DNA from 3 places in the Microbulbifer sp. Q7 genome. Region 2 is predicted to be linked to each of the others. Evidence: predicted binding sites of a transcription regulator. Region 2 holds the regulator's gene; each other region holds the start of a gene.

Evidence for each region. Region 2 encodes PhoB, which activates phosphate uptake and scavenging genes when phosphate is short. Its sites were predicted from a motif close to TGTCATAAANNTGTAACA; they were not measured.
Region 1: a site for PhoB is predicted at 6,211-6,228, ahead of AU182_RS06270 (PstS family phosphate ABC transporter substrate-binding protein). Genes of this name have one in related genera too.
Region 3: a site for PhoB is predicted at 7,626-7,643, ahead of ppk1 (polyphosphate kinase 1). Genes of this name have one in related genera too.

Annotation. Positions count from the first base shown of each region.
Region 1 covers NZ_LROY01000002.1:119,599-129,560, forward strand. The annotation lists gene AU182_RS06250 (AI-2E family transporter) at 1-1,095, shown strand, start outside; gene AU182_RS06255 (phosphoribosylaminoimidazolesuccinocarboxamide synthase) at 1,172-2,275, shown strand; gene AU182_RS06260 (aminotransferase class I/II-fold pyridoxal phosphate-dependent enzyme) at 2,366-3,640, opposite strand; gene AU182_RS06265 (DUF6279 family lipoprotein) at 3,817-4,689, opposite strand; gene AU182_RS06270 (PstS family phosphate ABC transporter substrate-binding protein) at 4,737-6,077, opposite strand; gene nagK (N-acetylglucosamine kinase) at 6,567-7,517, shown strand; gene nagB-II (glucosamine-6-phosphate deaminase NagB-II) at 7,660-8,658, shown strand; gene nagA (N-acetylglucosamine-6-phosphate deacetylase) at 8,720-9,847, shown strand; gene AU182_RS06290 (sugar MFS transporter) at 9,919-9,962, shown strand, end outside.
Region 2 covers NZ_LROY01000001.1:549,369-559,330, forward strand. The annotation lists gene yaaA (peroxide stress protein YaaA) at 1-27, shown strand, start outside; gene AU182_RS02130 (hypothetical protein) at 158-517, shown strand; gene phoR (phosphate regulon sensor histidine kinase PhoR) at 541-1,854, opposite strand; gene phoB (phosphate regulon transcriptional regulator PhoB) at 1,995-2,699, opposite strand; gene ubiA (4-hydroxybenzoate octaprenyltransferase) at 2,833-3,714, opposite strand; gene AU182_RS02150 (chorismate lyase) at 3,734-4,309, opposite strand; gene AU182_RS02155 (dicarboxylate/amino acid:cation symporter) at 4,529-5,839, shown strand; gene lptE (LPS assembly lipoprotein LptE) at 5,949-6,623, opposite strand; gene AU182_RS02165 (hypothetical protein) at 6,963-7,637, opposite strand; gene recG (ATP-dependent DNA helicase RecG) at 7,890-9,962, opposite strand, start outside.
Region 3 covers NZ_LROY01000002.1:2,411,268-2,421,229, reverse strand. The annotation lists gene fetB (iron export ABC transporter permease subunit FetB) at 40-834, opposite strand; gene AU182_RS15715 (ATP-binding cassette domain-containing protein) at 831-1,439, opposite strand; gene parC (DNA topoisomerase IV subunit A) at 1,669-3,918, shown strand; gene AU182_RS15705 (DUF2147 domain-containing protein) at 4,000-4,413, opposite strand; gene AU182_RS15700 (YdiU family protein) at 4,604-6,124, opposite strand; gene AU182_RS15695 (Ppx/GppA phosphatase family protein) at 6,132-7,616, opposite strand; gene ppk1 (polyphosphate kinase 1) at 7,769-9,838, shown strand; gene AU182_RS15685 (hypothetical protein) at 9,844-9,962, opposite strand, start outside.

The DNA of each region.
Region 1 (9,962 bases), on a different contig from region 2:
ATTAGGGGTTGGATAAATCGCTATTTCAGCCAGGAAGAGGTGGTACTGCTGGTGCTGCTGTTGCTGGCCGCGATTATCGTGCTGGCAACGCTGGGCCCGGTTCTGGCGCCCGTGCTGGCGGCCCTGGTGATTGCCTTCCTGATGCAGGGCATGGTGCAGCGGCTGCAGACCTGGAAGGCGCCGCACTGGCTGGCGGTCAGCATTGCCTGCCTGGTTCTGGTGGGCACCATTGTTGGCTTGCTGTTCGTGGTGATGCCGATCATCTCCCGCCAGACTGTGCGCTTGTTCTCCGAACTGCCGAACATGATGGACCGTGGCCAGGAGCTGCTGCTGTTGCTGCCGGAGCAGTACCCGCGCCTGGTGACGGCACAGCAGATTGATGAAATTGTGGATACCCTGGGCAGTGAACTGGGAAGCTTGGGGCAGACGGTGCTGACATTTTCCCTGGCCAATCTACCGGTGCTGGCGGGAGTGCTGATTTACCTGGTGGTGGTTCCGATCCTGGTATTTTTCTTTCTCAAGGATTCCGGCAAGTTGTTGGGCTGGTGCGCATCCTTCCTGCCGAACAAGCGGCCCATGCTGCGCCAGATCTGGTATGAAATGAATGATCAGGTCGCCAACTATGTGCGTGGCAAGGTCATCGAGATCGCTATCGTGGCGGTCACCAGTTACGCCGCCTTCCTGCTGCTTGGGGTTAATTATGCGTTGCTGCTGGCGGTGGCGGTTGGCCTGTCGGTACTGATTCCATACATTGGCGCGGCGGTGGTGACGATCCCGGTGGCGGCCATTGGCCTGTTTCAGTGGGGCTGGAGCAGCGAGTTCTTCTGGCTGATGTTTGCTTACGGCATGATTCAGCTGCTCGACGGCAACGTACTGGTGCCTATTCTTTTTTCAGAAGCGGTGAATCTGCACCCGGTGGCCATCATTCTGGCGGTGCTGGTGTTCGGCGGGATCTGGGGGTTCTGGGGGGTGTTTTTTGCGATCCCGCTGGCAACCCTGGCCAAGGCGATCCTGAATGCCTGGCCCACCTCGGAACATCAGGCTGCCTGGCAGGCCCGTGAGGTGGAGGATCTGCCGCAGGAAACCGCGGAATAACCCTGTCTCGCTTACCGGGGATTTGCTAGAGTTCGCCGCCTGTTTCCGGCCCCCGGTTAACCAACTAGGACAATCCATGAGCCATGCCGATACCGTACTGGCAGTCAATAACGACCTGCCAATTCGCACTGACAAGCCCGTCCACAGCGGTAAAGTCCGTTCCGTCTACTGGTTGACCGAAGCGGACAGTCGTCGCCTGATCCAGGAAAAAGGCTACCCGGTGGCACTTGATGCGCCATTGGCGGTGATGGTGATCTCCGACCGGATTTCCGCGTTTGATTGTATCTGGCATGGGGAAGGCGGCCTGCGCGGTGTGCCGGGAAAAGGTGCGGCGCTTAACGCCATCGCCAATCACTGGTTCAAACGATTCAAGGAACAGGGGCTGGCGGATAGCCACATCCTGGATATCCCCCATCCGGCGGTGTGGATTGTGCAGAAGGCGCGCCCGGTCATGATCGAGGCGATTGCCAGACAGTACATTACCGGTTCCATGTGGCGAGCCTACAGCAAGGGCGAGCGCGAATTTTGCGGTATCCAACTCCCGGATGGACTGAGCAAAGACCAGAAACTTCCCGAGCTGCTGATCACCCCGTCTACCAAGGGTATTCTCAAGGGCGTTCCCGGCGTCCCCGAAGCCGACGATGTGAACATCACCCGCCAGAATATCGAAGGCAATTTTGCCGCGTTCAACTTCCGCTGTGCAGAAGACATTGACCGCTACGAGCAGTTGCTGAAAGAAGGCTTCGATGTGATTTCTGCGGAACTGGCCCAGCTGGATCAGGTATTTGTCGACACCAAATTTGAATTTGGCTACGTAACGGATGCGCAGGGCAAGCAAAAACTGATTTACATGGACGAAGTGGGTACGCCTGACTCATCGCGTATTTGGGATGGTGAGCGTTACCGCAACGGCGAAATTGTGGAAAACTCCAAGGAGGGCTTCCGCCAGGCGCTGCTGAACCATTTTCCAGACCCGGATATCCTGCTAAACAAGGACCGTATGGATGAGCGCGAGGCCCTGGCCCGCGACAACGCGCTGCCGGAGGCCATGCTGATGCAGGTGTCGGCCACCTACGTGGGTATCGCGGAAAAGATTATTGGCGAGAAGCTGACCCTGTCGGACAACCCCAAGGCGGAAATTGTCCAGGTACTGCGGGATGACTATGGTCTGATCGACTGAACCCATCGACGGCAAGTGCCGCAGGAATACAAAAAACCCGGCTAGATTGCCGGGTTTTTTGTGCGCCTTGCGTGTGTCTTTGCCGAGAGATCAGGCCGCTTGCAGCGCCTTGCGCACGCTGGCCAGTTTCACACACAGCACAAACACCGACATCGCGGTATCCAGCTCCTCCAGTGGCGGGAAGCTGGGGGCGATACGGATGTTGGTGTTTTCCGGATCTTTACCGTAGGGGAAGGTGGCGCCGGCAGGGGTGAGCTTTACCCCCGCTTCCGCGGACAGGCGAATTACTTCAGAGGCAACCCCCGGGCGTGTGTTGAACGACACAAAGTAACCGCCCTTCGGTGTCTCCCACTCGCCCAGGTCAGAGTCGGCAAAGTTCTTGTCCAGGTGATCCAGCACACAGGCAAACTTCGGGCGCAGGATTTCCGCGTGCTTGTGCATGTGTTCTTTCAGCTGGCTCAGTTCCGGGAACAGCCGGGCGTGGCGCAACTGGTTCACCTTGTCCGGGCCGATGGTCATCGCCGACATTTGCTGTTTCAGCGACGCCAGGTTATCGGGGCTGGCACTGACGAAAGCCACACCAGAACCGGCATGCGTCACCTTGGAGGTGGAGGCAAACTGCAATACGGAATCCGCCGTTTCATTGCCAAGGGTGGCCTCACGAATATTCGGCAGGGCTACCTGGTGATCCAGATCGTGAATCGCATAGGCGTTGTCCCAGAAAATACGAAAACCCGGGTTGGCAAACTTGCCCAGCTGCGCGAGGCGATCCACGGTATCTGCATCGTAGGTGACGCCGGTGGGGTTGGAGAATTTCGGCACACACCAGAGGCCGATGATCTGATCGTCTTCGCGGATTTTTTGCTCGAGCACATCCATGTCCGGGCCGGTGGCGGTCATGGGCACCGTGTCCATGGCAATCCCCAGTTGTTCGCAAATGGCGAAATGGCGGTCGTAGCCCGGCACCGGGCACAGGAACTTGGGCGCACGCATCTCCTTCCAGGGCTGATTGCCGGCAAAGCCGAACAGGTAGCCGGTGAGCACCGCGTGATACATCAGCGTCAGAGAGCTGTTGCCGCCGGCGAGCACTTCCTCAAACGGCACCTGCAAAATGTCGGCGCCCAGCTCACGTGCCGCGGCGATACCTTCCAGACCGCCATAGTTGCGGGTGTCAGTACCATCCGGCGCGCGGTAGTCGCCATTGAGAATCCCGTCGAGACCGTCAGCAAGGCTCAGCTGATCTGCGGCCGGTTTACCTCGGGTAATATCCAGGCTCAGGTTATGCTGGCAAATGCGCTGGTACTGCTGCTCCAGCTCTGCTTCCCACTGTTGCAGTTGTTCGCGTTGGGCGGTCTCGATACGCACGGAAATCCTCTCCTGTTGAAGGGTAATGGGCGGTTTTACTTGCGGGGCAGGAGCTTATCAGTCGCGGGCGGATTACGTCATGCTTTCTGGCATTTTTTTGCGGTAATTCCCGGCGAAAGCGGGGGTTTTCGGCAGAAAATTTGTTTCGTCTGAAACGGTCTGATGGAGCTTGCCCGCTAGTGTTCCTGGGCGGCGAGGATGCGAAAGTCAGAGGCGTATTGCAGTAGGCTCGATTTGAGGTGCGCGCGCTGTTCGGGTGTGGTGCTTGCCAGTATATCGGCAGTCAGGGTGCGTGCCTGCTGGCGCAGTTGATCCTGCATTTGCTGATAGTCTGGCGACCACAGAGACTGGGGGTCTACCAGCAGGTCCCGCAATTTCTTTTCATAGCCCGGTGGCTTGTTGCTTAGGGTGTTGATGAACGTTTTGCTCCATAGCTGGCGCTGGGCATCACGCCGCTTCGGGTCGAAGGTAGTGCTAGCTACCTGGTGGTCGATCATCGCATCCTGCTCCGGAGTGAGGTCGCCTAGCCACCGCTCCGCCTGCTTGCGCATTTCTTTTTCCCGTTTGCGTTTGGACTTCTCCCATTTCTCCAGTGACTTCTCGCGCTCTTCCCGCACATTTTCTGCCAGTCGGTCAATTTGCTGGTCGTCCAGCTGAATCACAATGGGGAGTATCAGATCGCTGAGCATGGTGGCGGAGGCGTGCCAAAAGGTATCGACCTGTTGTTCTATTTCAGCGAGCTTTTTCGCGCTGACGTCTGGCGCGTCCACATCGGCGGCCAGTGATTCCAGGTAACTTGCGTAGCGGGGGAGCTGGGTCTGGCGGTGCCAGCGGTGGAACTCGTCGACACGCTGGGAGAGGAGGTCTTCCTCGGCGCCCTCCAGGTCCAGATATTTATTCAGGTTGCGGTCCATCCACCAGTCCAGGTGACCGTATACCAGGCGCACACTGGAACATCCGGAGCCGAATATAAACAGCAGCAGGATAAACGCGCCAAGCAGCCGGGGAAGCGGTGCAGCAGAGAGCGAAAACGGGTTCGAGGCATTCATGGCGTTAAATATAGATCCTGCCAGATGCCCCCGCGACCCGCTTGCGGTCAATTGATCCAGACTTCCACACGACTGTTTTTTATCGGACTCTGTTCGCTGTCTCCGGTGAGCGGCGCAAAGGCACCCACGGACATGATCCGGCTGTCGCCCATCTGGTGCTCCCGCAGTAGTGCACCCTGTACTTTCAGCGCGCGGAAGCGGGAAATCAGGTCGGAAATATTGCGGTTCGCTTTGTAGTCAGAGAAGCCCACCAGTGTCAGCGACAGGTCGTGATTTTCCTCTTGTGCCATAAAGTCCTGCAACCGGTGCAGGTCCCGCAGGGCCCGGTTATCCAGCTCGGTACTGCCGTCGGCAAAGCGGAACGAAATGCTCAAGCGCGATCCGGTTTCCATTAGCTCGCGGTAGTTGTCCGGTGCATTGGCATAGGCTGGTACCTGCAAAGCCACCGGTGTCAGGTTGATAAACCCGACATCGGCCACGATCTGCTGACCGGCGTGGGATTCGACAAAGTGGATAAAGGCATCCACATGCGCGTTGTAGCGCCCTGGGTTGCGATACAGGTATAGGCGGCGGGTGAGCGGGAAATCCTCGGTGGCGATGATGCCGCGGTCGGGCACAATGGCCGCCAGCTCACCGGCCTTGACCGCCACTTTCCGAAGGCCCTCGGCGTCCGCGTAGGGCAGGTAGCCAATGGCGGCCGGATCCCGTTGCACCAGTGCGCGGGTCTCGTGGTTGCCGGAAACTTCATACGCAAACGCCTCTGTAGGTCGGCTGGCGTCGAACACTTCGCTGTCAAAGGTGGCGCGGGTGCCGGATTCGATATCTCGGTGCAGTGGCCGAATCGGTAGGTCTGGGCCACCCAGTTGTGCCCAGTTGCGAATGTCACCACGATAAATTCGCGCCAGCTGGTCCAGGCTCAGCTGGGATACCGGGTTGTGCGCGTGCACCGCCACGACCAGTGCATCAAGCCCGATCACGTGCTCCGCCTGGGGGCCGGTAAAGTCGCCAAAGCGCTTGAGCATGGCGATTTCCGCTGGCTTGATCCGCCGTGATGCCATACCGATGTCGGCACTGTTTTCGTTGAGGGCTTTAAAACCCGTGCTGGAACCCAGCGCAATGATAGGGACGACCACCGGCTTGCCCTGAAGCGTGGCGGTGATCCAGTGCTGTTCGCCCTCGCTGCGTTGAGCGATTTTTGTTGCGCCAATTGAGCGCAGGTAGCTTTTTACCTGCGCCGGGGCGAGATCGGCACCGATGGTGTTGGAGCCGGTAAGGCGGAAGAGCGTGGTGTCGCCTGGCTCAGACGCCATGCCGCTGGAACCCAGCAGGTAAAGTGCTGCGGCCACCAACGTGCGTGATACATACTTAAAGGCTCGGCAGCGTCCCATCCCTATCTCCTGTTGCTTCTGATTCCTTGGGTTGCCTGGTGCAGGCAGTGCGTCGGGCTGTGCCCGGGCACTTCTTTATCAGACTGAGATGTCTGGTTGCCCTGCGCTGGGCGCGCGCTTTATCGCAGAAAAATGTGACAGATTTGTTTCAGTCGCGCCTGAGCTGGCTGGCGGCATGCCGGAGGCCGCGCCAGTCGGGCGTTGTCCGTGTCTATTGCTGATTTGCCAGGGGCGCTCAAAGCCCCCTCAGCGGCGGCTGATTCGGCTCTATTGCCTTCAGGTAGGGCAGAGAGGGGGCCTATAATTCGGTGCTTGAGGGATTTTTTTTGAAAAAGGGCATGACAACGCTGTCATTTGTCTTGTAGTATTTCTTCCATATTGGCACAGACGTCAATCAAGGCGTCGCGCCGGATCCTCTGGGGAGCAAGTGATTGCAGTGGGGAATCCGGTGAAGACAGATAACAATAGAATTCTTAGGGGCCGCTTCAGATGGTTGCTTTGAGAGACAGTAGGGACATTCTTTACGTTGGCGTCGATGGCGGTGGCAGTAAGTGCCGCGCGTCCATTTTTGATGCCGACAATCGTCTACTGGGTACCGGTGTGTCCGGACCTGCGAACCCCCTTCACGGCTACGCACAGACCATTGACTCCATAGTCCGCTCGGCCGCACTGGCCGTGGCCGATGCCGGCATGCCCGCGGAAACGCTCGGGGAGCTGGTGGCGGGTGTTGGTCTGGCGGGCGTCAACATGCCCCGCCTGTTCAACGAGATGAATGCCTGGGCACACCCCTTCAAGCAGATGTTCCTCACCACCGACCAGCACTCCGCTTGCCTCGGCGCCCACCGTGGCGGCGACGGCGCAGTCATTATTGCCGGCACCGGTTCCGTCGGTTATTCCTGGGTCAACGGCCACAGCGAGATCGTCGGAGGCCACGGATTCCCGCACGGCGATAAAGGCAGCGGTGCCTGGCTGGGGATGGAAGCGGTGAAGTATCTGCTCATGGCCATGGAAGGGCTGGCGGCGACGTCCATGCTGCAGCGTGAATTGCAAAAGGCGCTGGGTACCGATGACCCCTACGATGTGATCGAAATGATGGCGGGCAAGCCTTCCAGTCAGTACGCCAAGCTGGCGGTGCCGGTGGTGGAGTGCGCAGAGGCCGACTGCCCGGTTGCTGTTTCCATCATGCGCGGTGGTGCGGCCTACATCAGTGATCTCGCGGAAAAATTAATGGAAAGCAAGCCGCCGCGGCTGGCCATGATCGGCGGTCTGGCGCCCCGTCTGAAGCCCTGGCTGAAGCCGCGGGTTGCCGAGCGGGTGTCCGACCCGCTGGATCCGCCGGAACTGGGCTGTGTCTACTTCGCGCAGCACTCACTGGCTGCGCTGGGCGAGGGTGAAACCCGGCCCGCGGAGAAGGGCGATGCAAAAGCGCTCTTTGGATAAGGGCGCGAACGAGTTAGAACACACAGGTTGCCAGGCTGCAGTTTGTTAACTGCCCAGTCCGGTGACCGTAGCCATACGCATTTTACGGACAGATTTTATGAGCGCAGTGACTTCTGCTGAAGCCAGCAAGGCGGAAACCTCTATGACAATGACAGTAATGGAAACCGAGGCTCGTGAGGCCCCGAGCCGGATTGCCGAACAGCTGAAAAACAATGCGCCGATCATGGACGCGCTCGGCGAGCGCCTGCGCAACAAGCCGCCGCGATTTGTCATGATCGTTGGGCGTGGCTCCTCGGATCACGCCGGCGTATTTGCCAAGTACCTGATTGAAATCGAAACCGGCACGCCCACCTTTGCTGCGGCGCCGTCTGTCTCCAGTGTCTATGGCAAAAAGCTGAAGCTGGAAGACGCACTGGTCATCGTTATTTCCCAGTCCGGGCGCAGCCCGGACATTCTGGCGCAGGCGCAGATGGCGAAGGATGCCGGCGCCTATACCGTGGCGCTGGTGAATGATGAGACTGCACCGATCAAAGACATTGTGGATCAGGTGGTGCCGCTGAAAGCCGGCCCTGAACTGGCGGTCGCCGCAACCAAGAGCTACCTGTGTACCCTGTCTGCGGTTCTGCAGCTGGTAGCCAACTGGACCCAGGACGACGACCTGATGGCCAGCGTGGAACAATTGCCGCAAACCCTGACTGACGCCATTGAATCCGACGTGCAGCTGCGCCCGGAAGACCTTGCCGCGGTGAAAAACCTGGTGGTCCTGGGGCGTGGTCCCGGTTACGGCATTACCCGTGAGCTGGCACTCAAGCTGAAAGAAGTGTGCAGCGTGCACGCGGAGTCCTTCTCCAGCGCCGAGTTTCTGCACGGCCCGGTCACTCTGGTGGAGCAGAAGCTCACGGTGGTGAATGTGCCCATCGAAGATGAGTCTTATCAGGCGCACAGTGAGCAGATCGCCGATATCATTCGCCGCGGCGGTACCCTGATCAACCTGCACGTGCCGAGCAAAGGTGTACACCCGCGCGTTGCGCCACTGGCGCTGCTACAGCGCTTTTACCTCGACGTGGCACATGTTGCCGTCAGTCGCGGTATTAATCCGGACGAGCCGGCGGGCCTGAAGAAAGTTACCCAGACCGTGTGAAGGCGCAGTGTGATGCTGCAGGTAGTTTGACGAACGGGTGATGGAGCGCAGGAGCGGGCAAGTGGTACAGACATTTATCGCAGACAAGTTATTCGACGGCGAGCAGCTGCATACCAATGCGGCGGTGTCTGTTGAGGGCGGTAAAGTGATTGCCCTCGGCGGCGAGCCGGCGGCCGGTGCGGTGCGCCTGAAAGGCATGCTGGCGCCCGGACTGATTGATGTCCAGGTTAATGGTGGCGGCGGTGCGCTGTTTAACAACGACACCACCGTCAACGCGCTTGGCAAAATGTCAGCGGCCCATGCCCGCTACGGTACCACCGGATTTATGCCCACCCTGATCACCGATCAGGTGGACGTGATGCAAAGGGCGGCGGATGCCGTCAGTGCTGCACTCAAGGAGGGTGTGCCCGGGGTTCTAGGTGTGCACTTTGAAGGGCCGCACCTGAGCACGCCCAAAAAAGGCACCCACGAAGAAAAATTTATTCGCCCGCTTAGCGAAGAAGAGCTGGCGATTTATGGTCGCGACGACCTGGGCCTGAAAATGGTCACTCTGGCACCGGAAAATGTCTCGCCAGGGGATATTCGGAAGCTGGTCGATCTTGGGGTAAGGGTTTGCCTCGGGCACTCCAATGCCGATGGCAAGACGGCCGCCGCGGCGGTTGCGGCGGGGGCCACCGGGTTCACGCATCTGTATAACGCCATGTCGCCGTTGCATTCGCGCGACCCGGGCATGGTGGGGACGGCACTGATCAGCGATGGCTGCTGGTGTGGCCTGATCGCCGACGGCCACCATGTCAGTGCCGAAGCCATGACCCTGGCCCTGAAGGCCAAGCCGCGTGGCAAGATCATGCTGGTGACTGACGCCATGTCACTGGTGGGGAGCGAAGAAAAAAGTTTTCCGCTGTTTGACCGCATCGTGACGCGCGATGGCGACAAGCTGACATCCACCACCGGTGAGCTGGCTGGTTCACACCTCGACATGATCGGCGCAGTGCGCAATATCCGCGAGTGGTGCGGTGTGGAATTGACCGAAGCCCTGCGTATGGCCGGGCTTTACCCAGCGCAGTATCTGGGTTGCGAGGGCGGCCGTATTGCCGCGGGCGCCAGCGCGGATCTGATTTTACTGAGCGACGATCTACAGGTGCAGCGAACCTGGATCGGCGGGCAGGAAGTGTTCTCTGCGGGCTGATGCCCACGTATTCAACAACAACTGATGACGATGTTTAACGACGCTCAATAACGATAATTAAAGGTGAATTTATGACTACCGCAGCGATTACTCCAAGCGAAACGCGCAGCAGCGT
Region 2 (9,962 bases):
TTCCTGCGCGACGAACAGCCGGCGTGAGCAGCGCATCCGTACTCTGGAGTGGCTGCACCGACTGGCCGAGAGCCAGGCCGGCATAGAAAACAAATCCCTGCCCGCCAACAACCCGCTGCTGGTGTGGCAACGCTAATCAGGAAAACAGGAGCGCATTATGCCCCCATGGTTTGAAACCGCCCTCGCCATAGGCGCCGCCATCGCCGCGGTCTTTTTCTTTGGCAAGTACCGCGAGACGGCGGCGGCACTGCACGAGTCCGAGCGCATGAAGCACAAACTTTCCAAGGACCTGGATCGCTACCGCGATGTACCGCAGCTGCGGGCGCTGCGCGACGGTTTGATTGGCGAGCGCACGCTGCCCGTCGACGATGAGGGCTACGAGCATGTGCTGATTCGCAACAGTGCCCGCAAACCGGTGCACATCAAGCTGAAGAAACAGGCGGAACCCGTAGCCGACAGCGGCAGCGTGCAGTTCCAGGCCGGTGGTGAAGCGCGCACCCTGCAGGAGCTGGATTGATTCGGAGCTGAATCAATCCGGGCTCAGGCGGAGCTGGGCAGGGCCAGCTTTTGTGTGGGGAAATTGAGGGTAAAGGTACTGCCGCGCCCGGGGACACTGCTCACGCTCATATTGGCGCTGTGGCGCAGTAACACGTGCTTGACGATGGCCAGGCCGAGGCCGGTGCCACCACTTTCCCGCGAGCGGCCGGCGTCCACCCGGTAAAAGCGCTCCGTCAGGCGTGGAATATGTACCGGGTCGATACCGATACCGGAATCCTTGACCGAATAGTGGCCGCCGGCGGCGTCGACTCGCCAGTGCAGCTCGATGGGGCCGCCGTCGGGGCTGTACTTCACGGCGTTGAACGCCAGGTTGGCGAAGGCGCTGTGTAGCTCGCCCGCATCCCCGGTGATCGTGCAATCCTCCGCACAGTGCACCGAAACCTGGTGGCGCCCGCCACTGAGGGAGCGCGTTTCTTCGCCCACCTGCTCCATCAGTGAGCGCACGGAAATTTTGTCTCGCCCCCGGCCGCGCTCCGACGTCTCCAGTCGGGCCAGCAGCAACAGGTCGTTGACCAGGCTGGTCATGCGCACCGTCTGCTCACTCATCTGTCCCAGTGGCCGTTCCCAGTTGCGCGGGGCCTGCCCGCTGGCCTGCAGGGTTTCCAGATAGCCGGCAATCACGGTGAGCGGGGTGCGCAATTCGTGGGATACGTTCGCCACAAAATCCCGCCGCATCTGCTCCAGATTATGCAATCGGGTGACATCCCGCACGATCACCAGCGCCTCATCCTGGCCGAAGCGGGTTACTTCCACTTGCAGCGTGCGCGATTCATCACCGGGTGCCGGCAGCGTGATCGGGTGTTGGGTCTTGTTGTTCTGCTCCAGCATGCGCTGGTACATATGCTCGACAAAGCGCGGGTCGCGGACAAAGTTGATCAGAGGCTGGCCTGCGTCATCCGGCTGCAGGCGCAACATCTCCTCCGCGGCCGGGTTCCACCAGGCCAGATTGCCTTCATCTTCCAGCGCGACAATACCCTCGCGCAGGGCACTGGTACTGTCCTGCACCCGGCGCAGCATGGAATGCAGCTTCTGTTTTTCCTTGCGGTGCCGGCGCTGCAGCCGGTAGAAATCGTCGGAGATATCGCCCCACACGCCAAAGTTCGTCGGCGCCGGGCCGCGGCGGCCATTGGCCAGCCAGCGGTCAAAGCGCTTTTGCTGGTACAGCAGCCAGAAGAGGTACAGGGTGAGGCCGGCACAGAGCGCCAGCCACCAGTGGTTGGTGACAAAACCAAGAATGGTGGTGCCGAGGGCGATGACGATAAAACGCGAGAACTCGCCAATACTGCGATCGAGCATGATGGTTTGGCCATCTTGTGGTTGAGCGAAACCGATTGCGGGAAATATACCGGATTCGAAGCGCTGGCCGAACCCCTTCTGCCGGTGCTTTGTCGCTGTGGGCGCTCACCCCGGCCCGCAGCGGTATGCGGACCCGGAGGCTATGCCCGTTCTGCGGTCTGCACGGAGAAGCGATAGCCGGTGCCGCGCACGGTCTGGATGTAGCGCTCGTGGCCATCCACGGTCAACGCCTTGCGCAGGCGGCGGATGTGTACGTCCACGGTGCGCTCCTCAACGTAAACGTTGCCGCCCCAGACATGATCCAGCAGCTGGGCGCGGGTATAGGCGCGCTCCTGGTGCGACAGGAAAAACGTGAGCAGACGAAATTCCGTGGGGCCCATTTCTACCGGGCTGCCGTTGATGGTTACCCGGTGGCAGACAGGGTCCAGCACCAGACCGCCCGCGGTCAGAGGCTCTTCCGGGGTGCTCGGTCCGGCCCGGCGCAGTACCGCCTTGAGGCGAGCCACCAGCTCGCGCGGGGAAAACGGCTTGGTGATGTAGTCGTCGGCACCGGTTTCCAGCGCCTTGATTTTGTTGTCCTCTTCGCCCTTTGCCGTGAGCATGATGATGGGCAAAGAGGCGGTCAGCTCGTCGCGCTTTAGGCGGCGCGCCAGCTCCACACCGGACACGTCCGGCAGCATCCAGTCCAGCAGGATCAGGTCGGGCTTCTCGTCAATCACCAGCGCGTGTGCGGTCTGGGCATTTTCCGCCTCAAGGCAGCGGTAATCGGCCATCTCCAGGGCCACGCGTAACATGTCCCGTACCGGGGCCTCGTCATCGACAATGAGAATGGTTTTGCTATGCATCTGCCTGTCTTACCCTAACTGATGTGCGTACCGATTGACGGATACCTTCCTAGACTGGCCATTTAACGTCACTTTAATGACAAATATATGACACGCAGCCAGTGGTCACGACTCTGCAGGGGCTTCCCCTGGGTCAGTTGGCAAGAAAATGGAAAAATATCCCGCAAAAAACCGCCGCACCCACCCAATTGTTGTTCAGGAAGGCCTTAAAGCAGTTTTCCCGTTGCCGGTCTCGCACCAGCCATTGTTGGTAGCCGAACAGCGCCGCGGCGGCAGTGACCCCTGCGTAAAACAGGCCCCCCAGTTCGGCGCGGCTGCCGAGCATCAGTAGCGCCAGGATCACCATGCCCTGCAGGCTGGCGGTCATCACACGGTCCATGTCGCCAAACAGGATGGCGGTGGATTTGACGCCGATCTTGAGGTCATCGTCGCGATCCACCATGGCGTAGAAGGTATCGTAGGCCACGGTCCACAGCAGATTGGCGGTGAAGATCAGCCAGGCCACCGCTGGCACCTCGTTGGTGACGGCGGCAAACGCCATCGGAATGCCCATGCTGAAGGCCGCCCCCAGCACCACCTGTGGCAGATGCGTGTAGCGCTTGGCGAAGGGATAGCAAAACGCCAGTGCCAGCGCGGGCAGCGAGAGCAGAATGGTGAGCTTGTTGGTGGTGAGCACCAGCAGGAAGGCGAGCAGCATCAACCCGGCAAACAGGCGCAGGGCGCCTTTCGGGGTCGCCGCGCCGGTGGCAAGGGGACGCTGCTGGGTGCGTTTCACGTGGCCGTCGATGTTGCGGTCGGCAAAATCGTTGATGGCGCAGCCGGCGGCACGGGTCAGGACGACACCGAGGGTAAATACCGCAAACAGGTGCAGCCCGGGCCAGCCACCGGCGGCGATCCACAGCGCCCACCAGGTGGGCCACAGCAACAGTAACGAGCCGATGGGCCGGTCGAGCCGGGCGAGCTGCCAGTACGGAAGTGCGGCGGGCCAGCGTTGCTGGATCTGTTGACTGATCATGGTTTCTCTCTGTGTCGACTCAGGCCAGGGGCGGATTGCCCGGCTGGAAGCTGCTGAGAAAGGTCTCGGCAACCAGCAGCGGCTTGCCCTGCAGCCAGAAGGTGGAGCGCCTGCCCCAGGCCTGCTTGTCCATGGTATCCAGCTCGGCCCTCTGGCAGCGCGGGTTGCGCGCGAGGCGGTTGAGGACGATGGGACCGCGGCGGATGTCCGGCTGGCTGAACAGTAATTCGCCGAGGGGGCGATTGTCGAGGTTGCGCAGGTAGCGGCACTTGCCGGCGAGGGTGCGCTCGGGCAGGACACTGCGCGCATAAACCCAGGGCTGCTCGCTGTTGCCATACAGCAGGACTTCGCGGATCAGCGCGCGGGTTCGGTCTTTCAGTTTAAGCGCGCGGCGCTCCTCCAGCTGGGGGGTATGCCAACCCTGGTGGAGTATTTGTACGCTAAACTGGCCCTTGCTCAGGTGCTTGAGGGCCGCCGTGAGGGAGCCCGGGTGCTGCAGCCAGGGCAGTAGATGTTCCGGCGGGGCATGGCCGTGCAGGCTTTCCAGCGGTTGTGGGTGCCAGTCGCCGATGGCTTCAAAGGGGGAGTGGTACAACGCAGACTCCACGCGGGGTTAAGCGGGTTTGAGTTCACCGCATTGTACCTGACGCTGGCAGCAGTGGAACTCGCTTTGCCCCGCGGGAGTGGGGTCGATATAGTGGCGCATTCGCTGGATCGTGTTGGTTGGCGGCAGCGCCGCCTTCCTGTCGGGGTTAGTGTTTTTTCACCAGAATAATGATTCGCCACTGCAAAGTGCGTGTTAACAGGATGGAACATGGGGCTTACTAAAAAAATCGTACTGGCCATGGTTGTGGGGATCGCCGTCGGCGTGCTCTTCAATGTGCTGAATACCAGCCAGGTGCTGGGGGCCGGTGTGACCGGCTTTATCAATAATTACCTGACCAATGGCCTGTTTGATATTGTCGGGCGGATTTTCATTGCATCCCTGAAGCTGATGGTAGTGCCGCTGGTGCTGGTGTCGTTGATTTGCGGCTCCTGTGCGCTGTCGGAAGGCAGCCGGGTGGGGGTACTGGCCGGCAAGACGCTGTTGCTCTACCTGGTAACCACCGCGGCCGCGATTTCCCTGGCGCTGCTACTGGCCACGGTGTTCCAGCCTGGCGTGGGCATGGAGGGCATTGCCGGTGACGCGAGCTTCGAGCCAAAGCCCTCCCCGCCGCTGTCCGAGGTCTTGGTCAATATCTTCCCCACCAATCCGGTGGAGGCGATGGCCAAGGGCAATATGCTGCAGATCATCGTGTTTGCCCTGCTGATGGGCTACGCCATTTCCCGCAGCGGCAAGCCGGGTCAGCGTATCGCCGGCTTCTTCAACGACCTGAATGACGTGATCCTGCGCATGGTCAGCGTGCTGATGATCTTTGCCCCCTACGGTGTCTTTGCACTGCTGGCGAACAAGATTGCGCAGCTCGGCTTCGAAACTATTTTGCTGTTGCTGAAATATTTCCTGGTGGTGCTGGGGGCGCTGTTGCTGCACGCACTCGGGGTCTACTCGCTGTTGCTCAAGTTGCTATCCGGCCTGAATCCGTGGCAGCTACTGAAGAAAATGCGCCCGGCGATGGTGTTTGCCTTCAGTACGGCTTCTTCGGCCGCCACCATCCCGGTCACCCTGCAGACTGTCGAAAAGCGCCTGGGTGTCGACAACAAAGTGGCCTCGTTCACCGTGCCCCTCGGTGCCACCATCAATATGGACGGCACAGCGATCATGCAGGGGGTGGCGACGGTGTTCATCTCCCAGCTGTACGGCATCGAGATTGGCCTGATGGGCTATCTGACGGTAATCCTGACCGCAACCCTCGCCTCCATCGGTACCGCTGGGGTGCCCGGGGTTGGGCTGATCATGCTGGCGATGGTGCTGCAGCAGGTGGGCCTGCCGCTGGAGGGCATCGCGATTGTGATGGGTGTGGATCGACTGCTGGATATGGTGCGCACGGCCGTGAACATCACCGGTGATTCCGTGGTGAGCACGATCGTGGCCAAAAGTGAGGGTGCGCTGAACGTGAACACCTTTAACGATGCGAACTACAACAGCGTGGTGAGTAACGGGGAGGAGCAGCGCGCGGCGTCGTGATCGCTTCAATCTGTGGTCTTCAATGAAAAGGGCGGGTCCTGCAGGACCCGCCCTTTTTTTGTCTGCCTGTCCCGGGTCGTCTTTCCCTGGTTGCCTGTCCCGGGCAAACTCAGAGCGACGCCATTTCCTGCAGCTCATCCGCCTCCAGGGTGTCTTCCATGGCTTCCACCAGCTCCTCGACCAGTTCGCTGAGCGCCTCCCTGATGGCCTCTTCGGTATTGTCATTCGCGGCGCGGCCATCGTGGTAGCTGCGCACCCGGTACTTCTGCTCGATCTTGAGCTCGTCGATGTTGACACCCTGTTCGCGCAGCGCGGTGCCTTGCTGGTTTTTGAGGGTATAGCGGAATTCGCCAGTGAGCCGCACATTGCCCTGCTCCAGATCGTAATCGCCTTTCGGCTTCATGGCACTCAAGTGCTTGATCACTTTCAGGTTGAGTGACTTGTGCAGGCTCAGGACACCGTCACGGGCGACCAGCGGAACCTCCTCGTCTTCCAGATATTGCTGGAGCTCTCGCGCCAGTTCGCTGTGCAGGTGCTGGGTATAGCTGCGCACGGCTTGCTGCTTCAGTTCAGCGAGGCCGCCCCCGCGGCTGGCCTGGGCCAGCATCAGCTCCAGGTTGCCACTGGAAATGGGCATGGGCACGTCGATATCAATTTCGGTCGGGGCAATGACCAGGCTGGGGATATGCTCGTCACCCCCCCACATCTGCGCCGTCGCCTGGGTGGACAGACTCATGCCCAGCAGGCCGGCGAACATCAGGCCGCGTAACTTGAAAGTTCTCATGCATCGTTCCCTGTTTTCTTTTTTATAACGGGATTTCATTGGCAGCTGGCGAATGAATTCGCTCTGTTTTGCTCTTATGACAAACAAAGGCTGCCATTTATTGTGATCGAGCGCAAAAAATTTCCGTGACTTTCGGCTTGGCGGCGGTCAGTTATGTGCGCTGTGTCGCAGTGTGGGGCTTTACTTTGCGGTATGGCTCTGTAGGGGGCGGGCTGGGTCTGCGTTGTGAAGGGGGCGGAGCGGCAGCGCCTTGGCGTGCTTGCAAGGGAAAAGTGTACAGCGCGCAAGGCGCGGCCTTCGCGCTGTACGCCCGCCTGAAGGGCTCGGCGGATGAGGGGATTAGCCGCGGCCCACCAGATCCCGCAGGCTGTCTGCTTCGAGGTCGTCCTCAATGCGGTCGATGATGCGGTCCACCAGCGTGTCGATCATTTTTTCCAGTTGCGCATCCGTGTTGTCTTCGGCTTCCCCGGCCCCCAGAGGTGTCTTGATCTGATAGTTGCCCTTGAGGCGCAGATCGGCGATATCCAGGCGTTTTGCCGCCAGCACCTCGCCACTGGGGGCGTTCAGCAGAAACTGGTAATCGCCGGAAGCGCTGAGGTTGCCCCGCTCCACTTCATAGCCGCTCCGGTTCTTGAGGCCGCTCAGCTGTTTAACGATCGAGATATTGATGCTGTTTTGCAGGGTGAGTGAGGTGTTGTCCGTGACCAATGGCACTTCTTCATCGACGAAAAATTCGCGCAGCGCGGCCTCCAGCTTTGTCCGCAGCTGGTCACTAAACGCGGTGATGGCTTTCTCGCGGGTGGCGCTCAGACCCTCGGCAGATGTGGCCTGGGCCAGCAGCGCATCGAAATCGTTACCCTGTAGTGGGGTGGGAATGTCCGCGGCGATTTTGGTGTGCGCCAGGGTGATGTGCGGCGCTGGTGTATCGCTGCCGCCAAACAGGCCCTGCGCCCAACACTGGGCGGTAAATAACAGGCTGATCAGTACGGCAGAGTGCTTGATGGATATGTTCAAGAGAATCTTCCGTTGATAGTCATTTTGAGGGTAAAGGCTGTCGTGGCTGCGCCGGGCTAGCCGGCTCGCACTGATTTCGGGCGTTTTCTAGCTTCTATGCAGGCTGCCACCACTGACACGGGAGTGCAAAATTATTGGTGACCGGACATGACCAATAGGTCATATAGATTGAGGGGGGTACGCCAATGAGCGCTGTGAAGCGCGTCTGGCTAACGGGGGGCAGTGCGTGCGACGGGTAATTGAAGCGGGAGGTCAGGCTTCGGCAAAGCGCGGCTTATTGTGCAACCAGCGTCGCACCAGCGCGGCGCGGTTCTCACTACTCAACTGGGGCGCTGCCGCCATCTTCTGCACTTGGGGCAAGAGGTGGGCGTCTCGCTGCAGGTCGGCGATGCGGTGCTGTATTTCACCGGTCTGACGGGTGCCGAGAATTTCTCCCGGGCCGCGCAGGCGCAGGTCCTCTTCGGCGATGGCAAAGCCGTCCGCGTGATCGCGCAGGGCCTGCAGGCGCGCGCGACCATTGGCGGACAGCGGTGTGGAGTACATCAGCACGCAGTGACTGGCAACGCTGCCCCGGCCCACGCGCCCCCTTAGCTGGTGCAGCTGGGCAAGCCCCAGACGCTCGGGGTTCTCGATAATCATCAGGCTGGCGTTGGGCACATCCACACCCACCTCGATGACCGTGGTGGCCACCAGCAGGTCGATTTCACCGGCCTTGAAGGCTTTCATCACCAGGTCTTTGGCGTCCGGCTTCATGCGCCCGTGTACCAGCGCCACCCGCACGCCGTCCAGAGTGTCGGCCAGCTCCTCGGCAGTGGACTCTGCGGCCTGCGCCTGCAAGGTCTCCGACTCCTCAATCAAGGTGCACACCCAGTAGGCCTGGCGCCCTTCGCGTACGGCGCTTTGCACCCGTGCCATCACGTCGTAGCGGCGCTCGTTGGAAATGGCCACGGTATTGATCGGCTGGCGCCCGGGAGGCAGCTCGTCGATCACCGAGCAGTCCAGGTCGGCAAAGGCGGACATGGCCAGGGTGCGGGGGATCGGTGTGGCGGTCATGATCAGCTGGTGGGGCTGGGTGCGTGTGGGCCCGTCTTGGGCGCCCTTTTCCCTCAGTTGCAAACGCTGGGCGACGCCAAAGCGGTGCTGCTCGTCAATGATCACCAGCGCCAGGCGGTGAAACTCGACGCCCTCCTGAAACAGGGCGTGGGTCCCCACCACCAGCTGTGCGTCGCCATTGGCGATGGCCGCCAACTGCGCCCGACGCTCGGCCGCTTTCATGCTGCCGGTGAGCCAGGCAACGGTGATTCCCAAGGGTTCGAGCCAGGCGCTGAAATTGATGCGGTGCTGCTCCGCGAGAATTTCCGTAGGTGCCATGACCGCGCACTGGTGACCGGCGCCGATGGCCTGCAGTGCGGCGCGGGCGGCGACCAGGGTTTTGCCGGCACCCACATCCCCCTGCAACAGGCGCATCATTGGGGTACTCGTGGCGAGATCCCTGGCGATTTCCCTCCCAACCCGTTGTTGCGCATTGGTGGGTGCAAACGGCAGGCGCGCGAGAAAATCCCGTTCCAGCGCGGCGTTCGGCTGCAACGGGGGCGCCGCTACTGTGGAGGCGCTGCGGCGCAGCTCCAGCAAGCTCAGGTGGTGGGCCAGCAGCTCTTCCAGGGCGAGGCGCTGCTGTGCGGGGTGCTGGCCCTCGGCCAGTTGGACAATATCGGCATCTGCCGGCGGTCGGTGCAGGTACATCAGGGCCCCGGTCAGCGGCATTTGCAGCCGCTGCGGCAGCAGTGTCGCGGGCACCAGCTCGGTGACATTGCCCTCCGCCAACCAGTCGAGCCCCTGCCCGATCAGAGCGCGCAGGCGCCCCTGGCCCAGCCCTTCGGTCAGTGGGTAAACCGGCGTCAGGGTTTCCGCGGTGGGTGAAACATCTTCGCCAACAATTTCGGTTTCCGGGTGGTACAGCTCGATGCCGGCACTGCCTCGCCGGGCCTCGCCGTAGCAGCGCACCCGGGAGCCAGGTGTCAGGCGATTTTTCTGTGCCGCGGTGAAATGGAAAAAACGCAGGGTGACGCTGCCGGTGGTGTCCTGAATGCGCACCGCCAGGCTGCGGCGGCGGCCGAATACCACATCGGCGGCGCGCACCTCGCCTTCGATGACCGCGTCCATACCCGGGCGCAGCCCTGCCAGGGGAACCACGCGGGTGCGGTCCTGGTAGCGGGCGGGCAGGTGGAACAGCAGGTCCTGCAGGGAACTGATGTGCAGTTTGGCGAGGGTTTCCGCCAGTTTGGCGCCGACACCCTTGAGTGCGGTCACCGGAATTTCTGCCAG
Region 3 (9,962 bases), on a different contig from region 2:
TCTCCGCCTGTGCGTCAGCAGCGCCAGCGCGCCTCGCGGCTAGCTGGCCAGGCGGTCCAGCCGCAGCCTCTCGCGCCGGTCGAACAGGCGCCGCGCGCACAGTGCCACTGCCGCGAAGGTGCCGAAGCCGGTGCCGGCGGCGATGGTGAACATGATGAGTATCTGGTACTTCACCGCCAGAGCCGGCGAGCTGCCGGCAAGAATCTGGCCGGTCATCATGCCCGGTAGCGACACGATACCCGCCGCCGCCATGGCGTTGATGGTGGGCATGAGACCGGCACGCATGGCGTCGCGGCGCAATTGACCGCTGGCCTGGTGCCAGGTTTCCCCCAGCATCAGGCGGTTTTCGATTTCACCGCGCCCGCGCCGCGCGCCCTCCGTCAATCGTTCCAGCCCCAGGGCGACACCGGTCATGGTGTTGCCCAGTAGCATCCCCAGCAGGGGAATGGCGTACTGCGGGGTGTACCAGGGCTCGGGGCCGATGATGACCACCAGCGTCAGCACGGTAACCGCAAACGCGGAAATGAACATGGACAGGGTGCCGATGCCGAAACTCCAGCCCCCGCGCAGGGGATGATTCTGCCGGGCCACCACTTCGCGGCCGGCCAGCAGCAACATGGCAATCCCCATCAGCGCCACCCACCCCAGGCTGCCCGCGGTAAACAGCGTCTCCAGCACCAGGCCGATCAGCGCCAGTTGAATGGCGGTACGCGCGGCCGCAATCAGTAGTGATTTACCGATGTTGAGTTGTGCCAGCCAGGTGCATACCGCGAGTGCCACTACCAGGCCGGCGGCAATACCCAGCTGCCACCAGCTCAGATCGATGACATTCATACTGTGCGCTCCTCCATACTGCCTTCGTCATCGAGGTGGAAATGCCGCTGCGCCACACGTGTAATCTGTGCGCGGGCATGGGCGACCCACAGCACCGGTAGTTGCCGGTTTTGGATTTCCTCCTGCAACCAGTGCTCCACCTGTTCGGTGGTGTCTTCGTCGAGGTTTGCGGTGGGCTCGTCCAGCAGCAGGGCGCACGGGTCTCGGGCGAGGGCGCGCAGCAGCGCCAAGCGCTGCTTTTCCCCGGAAGACAGCCGGGACACCGGCCACATCATGCACTCTTCCGCTAAACCAAGGGCGTCGGGCACGGTGGTACCCTCCGGAAAATGTTCCCCGACCGTTTCTCCCCACCAGGCACTGTCTGCCGGCACCATCATCACCGCCTGGCGCCAGCGGTGCGCGGGCATGGCTGCGCGCGCCTGGTTTCCCAGATGCACCTCGCCACTATGCAGCTCCATGTCCGTGATGGCGCGCAGCAGTCGGCTTTTGCCGATACCGGAGGTGCCCGACAAGCAGACGATTTCGCCGGGTGCAATTGTTAGGTCGACCGGTTTGAGGTCGCCAATAGCCAGTTGTGCAATGTCCAGCGAGTTTGCAGTGTTCAAGTTGGGTTGCCTGGATCCGTTTGAAAGCCGTGGGCCACGGGCCATACACGGGGTGGGGGAACGCTGTTTTTAGCAGCAATGGTACCGCCACCGCAATCCGCGATTGCCGCAGGTATGGGGTGAAATGCACGGGTAGTGGACGGGGGTCTTTGAACCACTGGCGTCTGTCCGCCATAATCCCCCCCAACTTCTACCTTCATTTCGAACAGAATAACGAGACTCTCGCAGTATGACCGAGCCCTCCGTCTTTGACGCATCCGAACGCCAGCACCTGGCGGAGTATACCGAGAAGGCGTACCTGGACTACTCCATGTACGTGATTCTCGACCGCGCCCTGCCCAATATTGGCGACGGCCTCAAGCCGGTACAGCGCCGCATTGTCTACGCCATGAGCGAGCTGGGGCTGAAGAATACCGCCAAGTACAAGAAGTCTGCGCGCACCGTGGGCGACGTGATCGGTAAGTACCACCCGCACGGCGACAGCGCCGTGTACGAAGCCATGGTGCTGATGGCACAGCCGTTCAGCTACCGCTACCCGCTGGTAGACGGCCAGGGCAACTGGGGTTCGCCGGACGACCCGAAATCTTTTGCCGCCATGCGTTACACCGAATCTCGCATGGGTAAATACTCCGAGGTGCTGCTGTCGGAGCTGGGTCAGGGTACCGTGGACTGGCAGGCGAACTTCGACGGCACCATGGATGAGCCGGCCGTGCTGCCGGCGCGGGTGCCCAATATCCTGCTGAATGGCACCACCGGCATTGCCGTGGGCATGGCCACCGACATTCCCCCGCACAATCTGCGTGAGGTGGTGGATGCCACCGTGCACATGCTGGAAAACCCCAAGGCCACCGTGAGCGAGCTGTGCGAGTTTATCCAGGGCCCGGATATGCCCACCGAGGCGGAAATCATTTCGCCCCGCGCCGATCTGCAAAAAATTTACGAGACCGGCAAAGGCTCGGTGAGAATGCGTGCGGTGTGGAGCAAAGAGGACGGGGACATCATCATCACCGCGCTGCCTTATCAGGCCAGCGGTTCCAAGGTGCTGGAGCAGATTGCTGCACAGATGCAGGCCAAGAAGCTGCCGATGGTCAGCGACCTGCGCGATGAGTCGGATCACGAAAACCCCACCCGCCTGGTGATTGTGCCCAAGTCCAACCGGGTCGATCTGGAGCAGGTGATGAACCACCTGTTCGCCACCACGGACCTGGAAAAGAGCTACCGGGTCAACTTGAACATGATTGGCATCGACGGCCGCCCGCAGGTGAAGTCCCTGGACAAGATCATCGCCGAGTGGCTGAGCTTCCGTACCGTCACCACACGGCGGCGCCTGCAGTTCCGGCTCGACAAGGTCGAGCGCCGCCTGCACCTGTTGGATGGTTTGCTGATCGCGTTCCTGAACATTGATGAAGTGATCGAGATCATCCGCACCCATGACGAGCCCAAGCAGGAGCTGATGCGCCGCTTTGAGCTGTCGGAAGTGCAGGCGGAATATGTGCTCGACACCAAGTTGCGCCAGTTGGCGCGCCTCGAAGAAATGAAAATTCGCGGCGAGCAGGCGGAACTGGAAAAAGAGCGCGACATGCTCACCAAGACCCTGGAAAGTGCCCGTCGCCTCAAGACCCTGATTAAAAAAGAGCTGCTGGCGGCCGCGGACGAGTTCGGGGATGAACGCCGCTCGCCGATTGTCGAGCGTGAGGAAGCCCGCGCTTTCAGTGAAACCGAGCTGCTGTCCAGCGATCCGATCACCGTGGTACTGTCGGCCAAGGGCTGGATCCGCCAGGCCAAGGGTCACGAAATCGACCCCGAATCCCTCAGCTATAAGGCCGGCGACGGCTTCAAGTATGCCGCCCGCGGCAAGAGCAACCAGCCGGCGCTGTTGCTCGACAGCACCGGGCGCAGTTACGCCATCGCCGCGCATACCCTGCCGTCGGCGCGGGGTCAGGGTGAGCCGCTGTCCGGGCGTATCAACCCGCCGTCAGGGGCGACCTTTGAAGGCCTGCTGATGGGCGGCGACGAACAGAAAGTGCTGCTGGCGTCCGATGCCGGCTACGGGTTTATTGCCAAATACGCCGACCTGCAATCGCGCAACAAGGCGGGCAAGGCCATGCTGAGCCTGCCGAAAAACGCTCGCGTACTGCCGCCGCAGGAAATTGAAGATCCGGAAAATGCGTTGCTCGCGGCGGTTACCAGTGAGGGGCGCATGCTGGTATTCCCGGTAGCGGAATTGCCGGAGCTGTCCAAGGGCAAGGGCAACAAGATCATCAATATCCCCGCCGCCCGCGCTGCCAGCCGCGAGGAAATCGTGGTCGGGGTTGCGGTACTGGAGGGTAAAGACCAGCTTCTGATTCATGCGGGCAAACGCCACACCAAGATCAAGATTGCCGAGCTGGAGCACTATCAGGGAGAGCGTGGACGGCGTGGCAATAAATTGCCGCGCGGTTTCCAGAAGGTAGACCGGGTGGAGGTGGAGCGGAAGTAAAATTTCGCACTCACTCGCAGTAATAAAAAAAGAGGGCATATTGCCCTCTTTTTTTATTTTCTGAGCCTGGCTCGGAATCGATTACTTGGCCGGATACCAGGTCTGGGTGCGGTAGAAAAAGCCGAGGTAGCCGCGGACTTTCAGGTTGCCGCCTTCCTCCCACATTTTACAGTCGTACACCTTGCCCTTGGCCGGATCGAGGATCTGGCCGCCCTCGTAAACGTCGCCCTTTTTCACCATGTTGGTGATGATGTTCATACCCACAATCTGTTTGCCCTTGCGATCGCCGGGGCAGGCGTCACACACGGTGTCGTCCGGCTTCATCAGCAGGTCGACCACGCGACCGTAGTATTTGCCACCCTGTTCGTAAATCTCGACGATGGACTTTTTCTGTCCGGTTTCGTCGTCGATGGTCGTCCAGCGTCCGACCACATCAGCGAAGGCGAGTTGGGTAGAAACGAGTAATGCAGTAATGGCAAGCAGTAGAGTTTTCATAAGAGGTCCATCGCTAGAATAAGGTGTGACCATAACACCATATTCGGTCTATTTCTGCCCTGAGGCTTCCATTCTAGTGTAGATGCTTGGGGTCATGGTGCAGCAAGAAAAGGCCGCGGGAATTCGCCGAAACCACCGCGCAGGAAAATATACCGCCAGCGGTTCCTGTACCGTCAGGCCGGCGCCGGTCTCACGAGGAGCAGCTGATCGGCAGGTGCTTGCCGGATTCCGCCGGTGCGGCAGCCCAGTCATCAAACCCGGGATGTTCCTCGAATGGGGACTGCAATAGCGTAAAGAAGGTGGCCAGGGGCTGGTAGTCGCCGGCCTGCGCTGCCTCAATCACGCGTTGCGCAAGATAGTTGCGCAGGATGAACTTGGGGTTGGTGCCCAGCATGGCGTGCCGGCGCGCTTCGGCGGGCCGGGTTTCTTTCTGCAGCCGCTGGTCGTAATGGTGCAGCCAGTCGGACAGGGCCTGGTGTTGTGCCGGAGCCACCAGTGCCGCCAGTGCGTCGGCCGGCCGCTCGCCGGTATAGCGGCTCAGCGCGCGAAAAAACAGCGAATAGTCTGCCTGTCCCTGCTCCAGTAACTGCAGCAGATCGGCGCACAGTTGCTGGTCGTTTTCGTCGTGTATTGCCAGGCCCAGCTTCGCGCGCATCAAGTTCGCATAGTGTGTGATCAGCAGAGGCTGGTACTCGCCGAGGCAATCTTTCAGTGTCTCGGTGTCCAGCAGAGAGGAAAACGCGTGCGCCAGCGCGTTCAGGTTCCACAGCACCACGCCGGGCTGCGCATCAAATGCGTAACGCCCGGTGTGATCTGAATGGTTGCAGATGAAGCCCGGCTCGTAGTCGTCGAGGAATCCGTAGGGGCCGAAGTCAAACGTATCACCGATGATCGACATATTGTCGGTGTTCAGTACGCCGTGGGCGAAGCCCACCGATTGCCAGCCCGCGGCCAGCTCGGCGCTGCGCTTTACGGTGAAGCGCAACAGGGCCTCGGCCTGCGCCGCCGTGGGCTGGTCACTCACCTCCGGCAAAAACTGTGCGCAGACGAACTGCACCAGCTGCTTCTGGGCTTCCAGCTGGCGCGTGTAGAACAGGTATTCAAAATGGCCGAAGCGGATATGGGTGCGGGCGACGCGAATCAGTGCGGCGCCGGTCTCCATGGTTTCCCGGGCCACAGGTTCGTCACTGCCTACGATGCACAGCGCACGGGTACTGCGGATCCCGAGCGCGGTTAACGCCTCGCCGGCCAGATACTCGCGAATGGTGGAGCGCAATACGGCGCGGCCATCGCCGAAGCGGGAGTAGGGCGTTTTACCGGCGCCTTTCAGGTGCAGGTCCCAGTGCTTGCCGTGATACTCGATTTCCCCGAGCAAAAGTGCACGGCCGTCGCCGAGGTCGGGGTTATAGCCGCCGAACTGGTGACCGGTATATTTCATGGCGAAGGGGGCGCTGCCCGCAAATAGTTGCGCGCCACTGGCGAGCTGCGCCCACTGGGCACTGTCTGCCTCGCGCGGGTCGATGCCCAGCAGTGCCAGTACCGACGGGTTCACGTGGATGGTGTGCGGCGCGCGCAGCGGGGTGGGCGCGGTGGGGGTGCCGAAGACCGCACCCAGGTCGGCGAAGCGGTGCTGCAGGTGCACTTTGTCGAGGGAGCGTGCATTGAGGGAAAGTGCATCGGGGTAAGTTGCGCTGGGGTCGGTTTTGCTCACGGGTCGCCTAAGTCTGTTTTACCGTCAGTTTGATTTGTTTGTCTTCCCAGCATTCCACCTCCAGCTCCAGCAGGTCCTCGATGGCGGGATACTGATACATCCAGTCTTCGGGAACGTGCAGGCGATAGCCGGGGCCGTCTGCCGACAGGCTAAGGCCTTCGATGCTGCGGTCTACATGGTCCCGGTGCACGATACAGGCCAGACGCAGGCACAGTAGCAGCTCTGTTCCGGGGTGGAAACCGTAGTGCTCTTTGACTTCTTTGATGTCGCCGCGCTGGTTGCGCACCAGGTACGCCAGGTTTTCCTGTTCGCTTTTACTGAACCCGGCCATGTCCGCATGCTCGATCATGTAGGCGCCGAGCTTGCGGAAGCTGCTGTGGGACAGCGCCAGGCCGAGTTCGTGCAGGTCGGCGGCCCAGCGCAGCAGGCGCCGCTGGGAAACCGGGGCATAGGGGTTTAACTGGCCGAGAAATTGCAACGCCGTATTGGCGACCCGCCTGGCCTGTTCGGGATCGACGGCACCGTGCTCCATCAGGGCCAGCACCGTATCGGCGCGACGATCGCCACCGGCGGCGCGACCCGCCAGGTCATGCACAATGCCCTCGCGGATGGCGTAAGGCGAAACCTGCATCTGCTGGATATCCAGCTCGCGAAAAATGCCGTGCAGAATTGCCAGCCCGGCGGCAAACACCGGGCGTCTTTCCGGGTTGAGATGGGGCAGGCCGATGGCGTCGACGGTTTTACAGCTCGCCACCTTGTCCGCGAGTCGATCGAGCGCGTCGCGCTGAATGGGCAGTAGCTCGCCGTCATTCAGTACCCGCGCTACGGATTTGACCGTGCCAGAGGCGCCCATAACCAGGGCATCGTCGGCCATATGCCGTAGCTCCTGCAGCTCCGCCTGCGCGGCGCGGCGCGCGCGGATAAAATTGTTGCGCTTGCCCGCATCGATTTTTCCGCTGTCGAAAAAGCGTCGGTTGAAGCCTACGCAGCCCATGTTCACGCTGTGCAGCTGGCGGGGATGTTCCACCCCGCGCACCAGTTCCGTCGAGCCGCCGCCAATATCCACCACACAGCGCAGCTGGGGGGCGCCCTCTGCCGCGGCCATGACCCCGGAATAGATCAGCCGCGCTTCTTCGATACCCGAGATGATTTCGATGGGGGCGCCCAGGATGGACTCGGCGGCTTCCAGAAACCCGTCCGCCCGGGAACTCGCAGCCCGCAGCGTATTGGTGCCCACCGCCCGCACGTTTTCCAGTGGCAGGTCCTGGATCACGGGCGCGAAACGGCGCAGGGCTTCCAGCGCGCGCTCCGCCACCGCCGGCGCCAGGTTGCACTCGCGATCAAGGCCTTCGGCGAGACGCACCATGGCGCGGTCGGTGTGCAGGCGCACCATGCGCTGCTCGCGAAATTCTGCCAGCAACAGATGAAAACTGTTGGAACCCAGGTCGAGGGCGGCGTAACGTTCGTGCGTGGCTTCGGTATCGGCGGTCATGGTTATGGTTGTCAAATTCTCGTAACAAAAATGTAGCAAACTATGCAGTCATCACCTATGGCTTTCTAAAGCACCGATGCCTTCGCAAGCGGCGACATGCTCTGCCAGCAGGCAACTGCCACCACGGCGTGAATCGCGCGGAATCCCTTTCCATGGAGAATGCAGTAGAGAGTATGGCAAACGACATTCCCCTGTACCCCAAGGAGCTCAGCTGGCTCTCCTTCAACGCCCGTGTCCTGCAGGAAGTTGAAGACGACAGCGTGCCCATTATTGAGCGGGTACGCTTTCTTGGCATCTTCTCCAACAATCTCGATGAGTTTTACCGGGTGCGGGTGGCCGATGTTCGCCGACTGGCCACGTTCACCAAGGGCAGCAAGAGGAAAGACCAATTCTCCGACCTGCTGGGGCAGATCAATGAAAAGGTGCTGCGCCTGCAGGCGCGCTTTGGCAATGCCTACAACAAGGTGCTGGAAGACCTGGGCCGAAACGACATTCATGTGATCAACGAACGCCAGCTTACCGACAATCAGCGCGCCTATGTAGAGGAATATTTCCACCGCGAGGTGTTGCCGGAGCTGGAGCCGTTTTTCATCGATGACCGGGATACCATGCCGCTGCTGAATGAAGCGAGTATTTACTTCGGGATCTATCTGGAGCTGGAAGACGGCAGTCTGCGCTTTGCCGGACTGGAGTTGCCTACGGATATCCTGCCGCGCTTCGTGGCCATCCCGCATCGGGACAAGCACCGCGAGAAGGTGTATATCGTCCTCGATAATGTGATCCGCGCGTGTCTGGTGGATGTGTTCCGCTATGTGCTGCCGATCGACAAGGCCGCCGCTTATACGTTCAAAATCAGTCGGGATGCAGAGCTCGAGCTGGGTGAGCACGTTACCCAGAATATTGTCGATCGGGTGGCGAAGTCCCTGAAGAAGCGCAGGCAGGCAGAGCCGGTACGCCTGGTTTACGACTCCACCATGCCGGAAGTACTGCTGCAGCTGATCAAGAAAAAGCTGAAAATGGGGCGCTACGACAGCTATACGCCCGGGGGGCGCTACCACAACTCCAAGGATTTCATGCGTTTCCCGGCCGACAGTCGGCAGCACACCTACCGCAAGATCAAACCACTGCCCACACTTCCGGATAGTGCCAACATTTTTGACTGGCTGCGTGAGGGCGACAGGCTGTGCTATTACCCGTACCACGACTTCCGTGTCATCACCAAGTTACTGGCGTCTGCGGCCATCGACCCCAGGGTGCGGGAAATCCGTATCAACCTGTACCGGGTTGCGCAGAATTCGCGCGTGGTAGCGGCGCTGGTCAATGCGGTGCGCAACCAGAAGCAGGTCACGGCGGTGGTGGAACTGCAGGCGCGGTTTGATGAGCAGGCCAACATTCACTGGTCCAACGAATTGAGCGATGCGGGCGTCGAGGTCATTTATGGGGTGCCGGGCCTGAAGGTGCACTGCAAGCTGATTTCTATCCTGCGTGAAGAGGGCGGGCGCGATCGCTATTACAGCCACTTTGGCACCGGTAATTTTAACGAGAGCACCGCGCGTTTTTACTGCGACTTCAGCCTGCTGACGAGCGATGACAAGCTGGGTGAAGATGCCTACCGGGTATTCGATTTCATCAAGCAGCCACATTTACAGCCGGACTATCACCACGTGTGGATGTCGCCCCATAGCAACCGGCCCAATATTCTGGCGTGTATCGAGCGGGAGATTACCGCGGCCGTAGCGGGTGAGCCCGCGGAAATTATTATCAAGTGCAATAACCTGGTGGATTCTGAGGTGATCGAGCACCTGTACCGCGCCGATGCGGCGGGGGTGCGTGTGAGAATCATTGTGCGCAGTATGTGCGCCCTGCTGTGCCAGACCCGGGGGCTGTCTGACAACATCCAGGTGTTGAGCCTGGTGGATAAATACCTGGAGCACGCGCGGGTCTATGCCTTTCACAACGGTGGGGATACCCAGGTGTATCTGTCATCGGCAGACCTGATGACCCGGAACCTGGACCACCGGGTGGAAGTCACTTTTCCTCTGTTGTGCGCAGCGCACCGGAAAACCGTGCTGGATATTCTCGAGCTGCAGTGGCAGGACAACCAGAAAGCGCGGGTACTGGATGCGGACCAGAGCAACAGCCGCATCGCCAATTCAAAAGCGAAGCGCAGCGTGCGTTCGCAGGATGCGATTTACCGATACCTGAAAAAAGCAGACGTGTGAGGCGCTCAGTTTCGGCTGAGCCCGACCAGCTTGCCGTTTTTGATGGACAGCCGATAGCGCTTGCCGATTTTCAGCTGGTCCTTGCAGCGGGATTCGATGGTAATGCGGGGGAACTGCGGTGTGA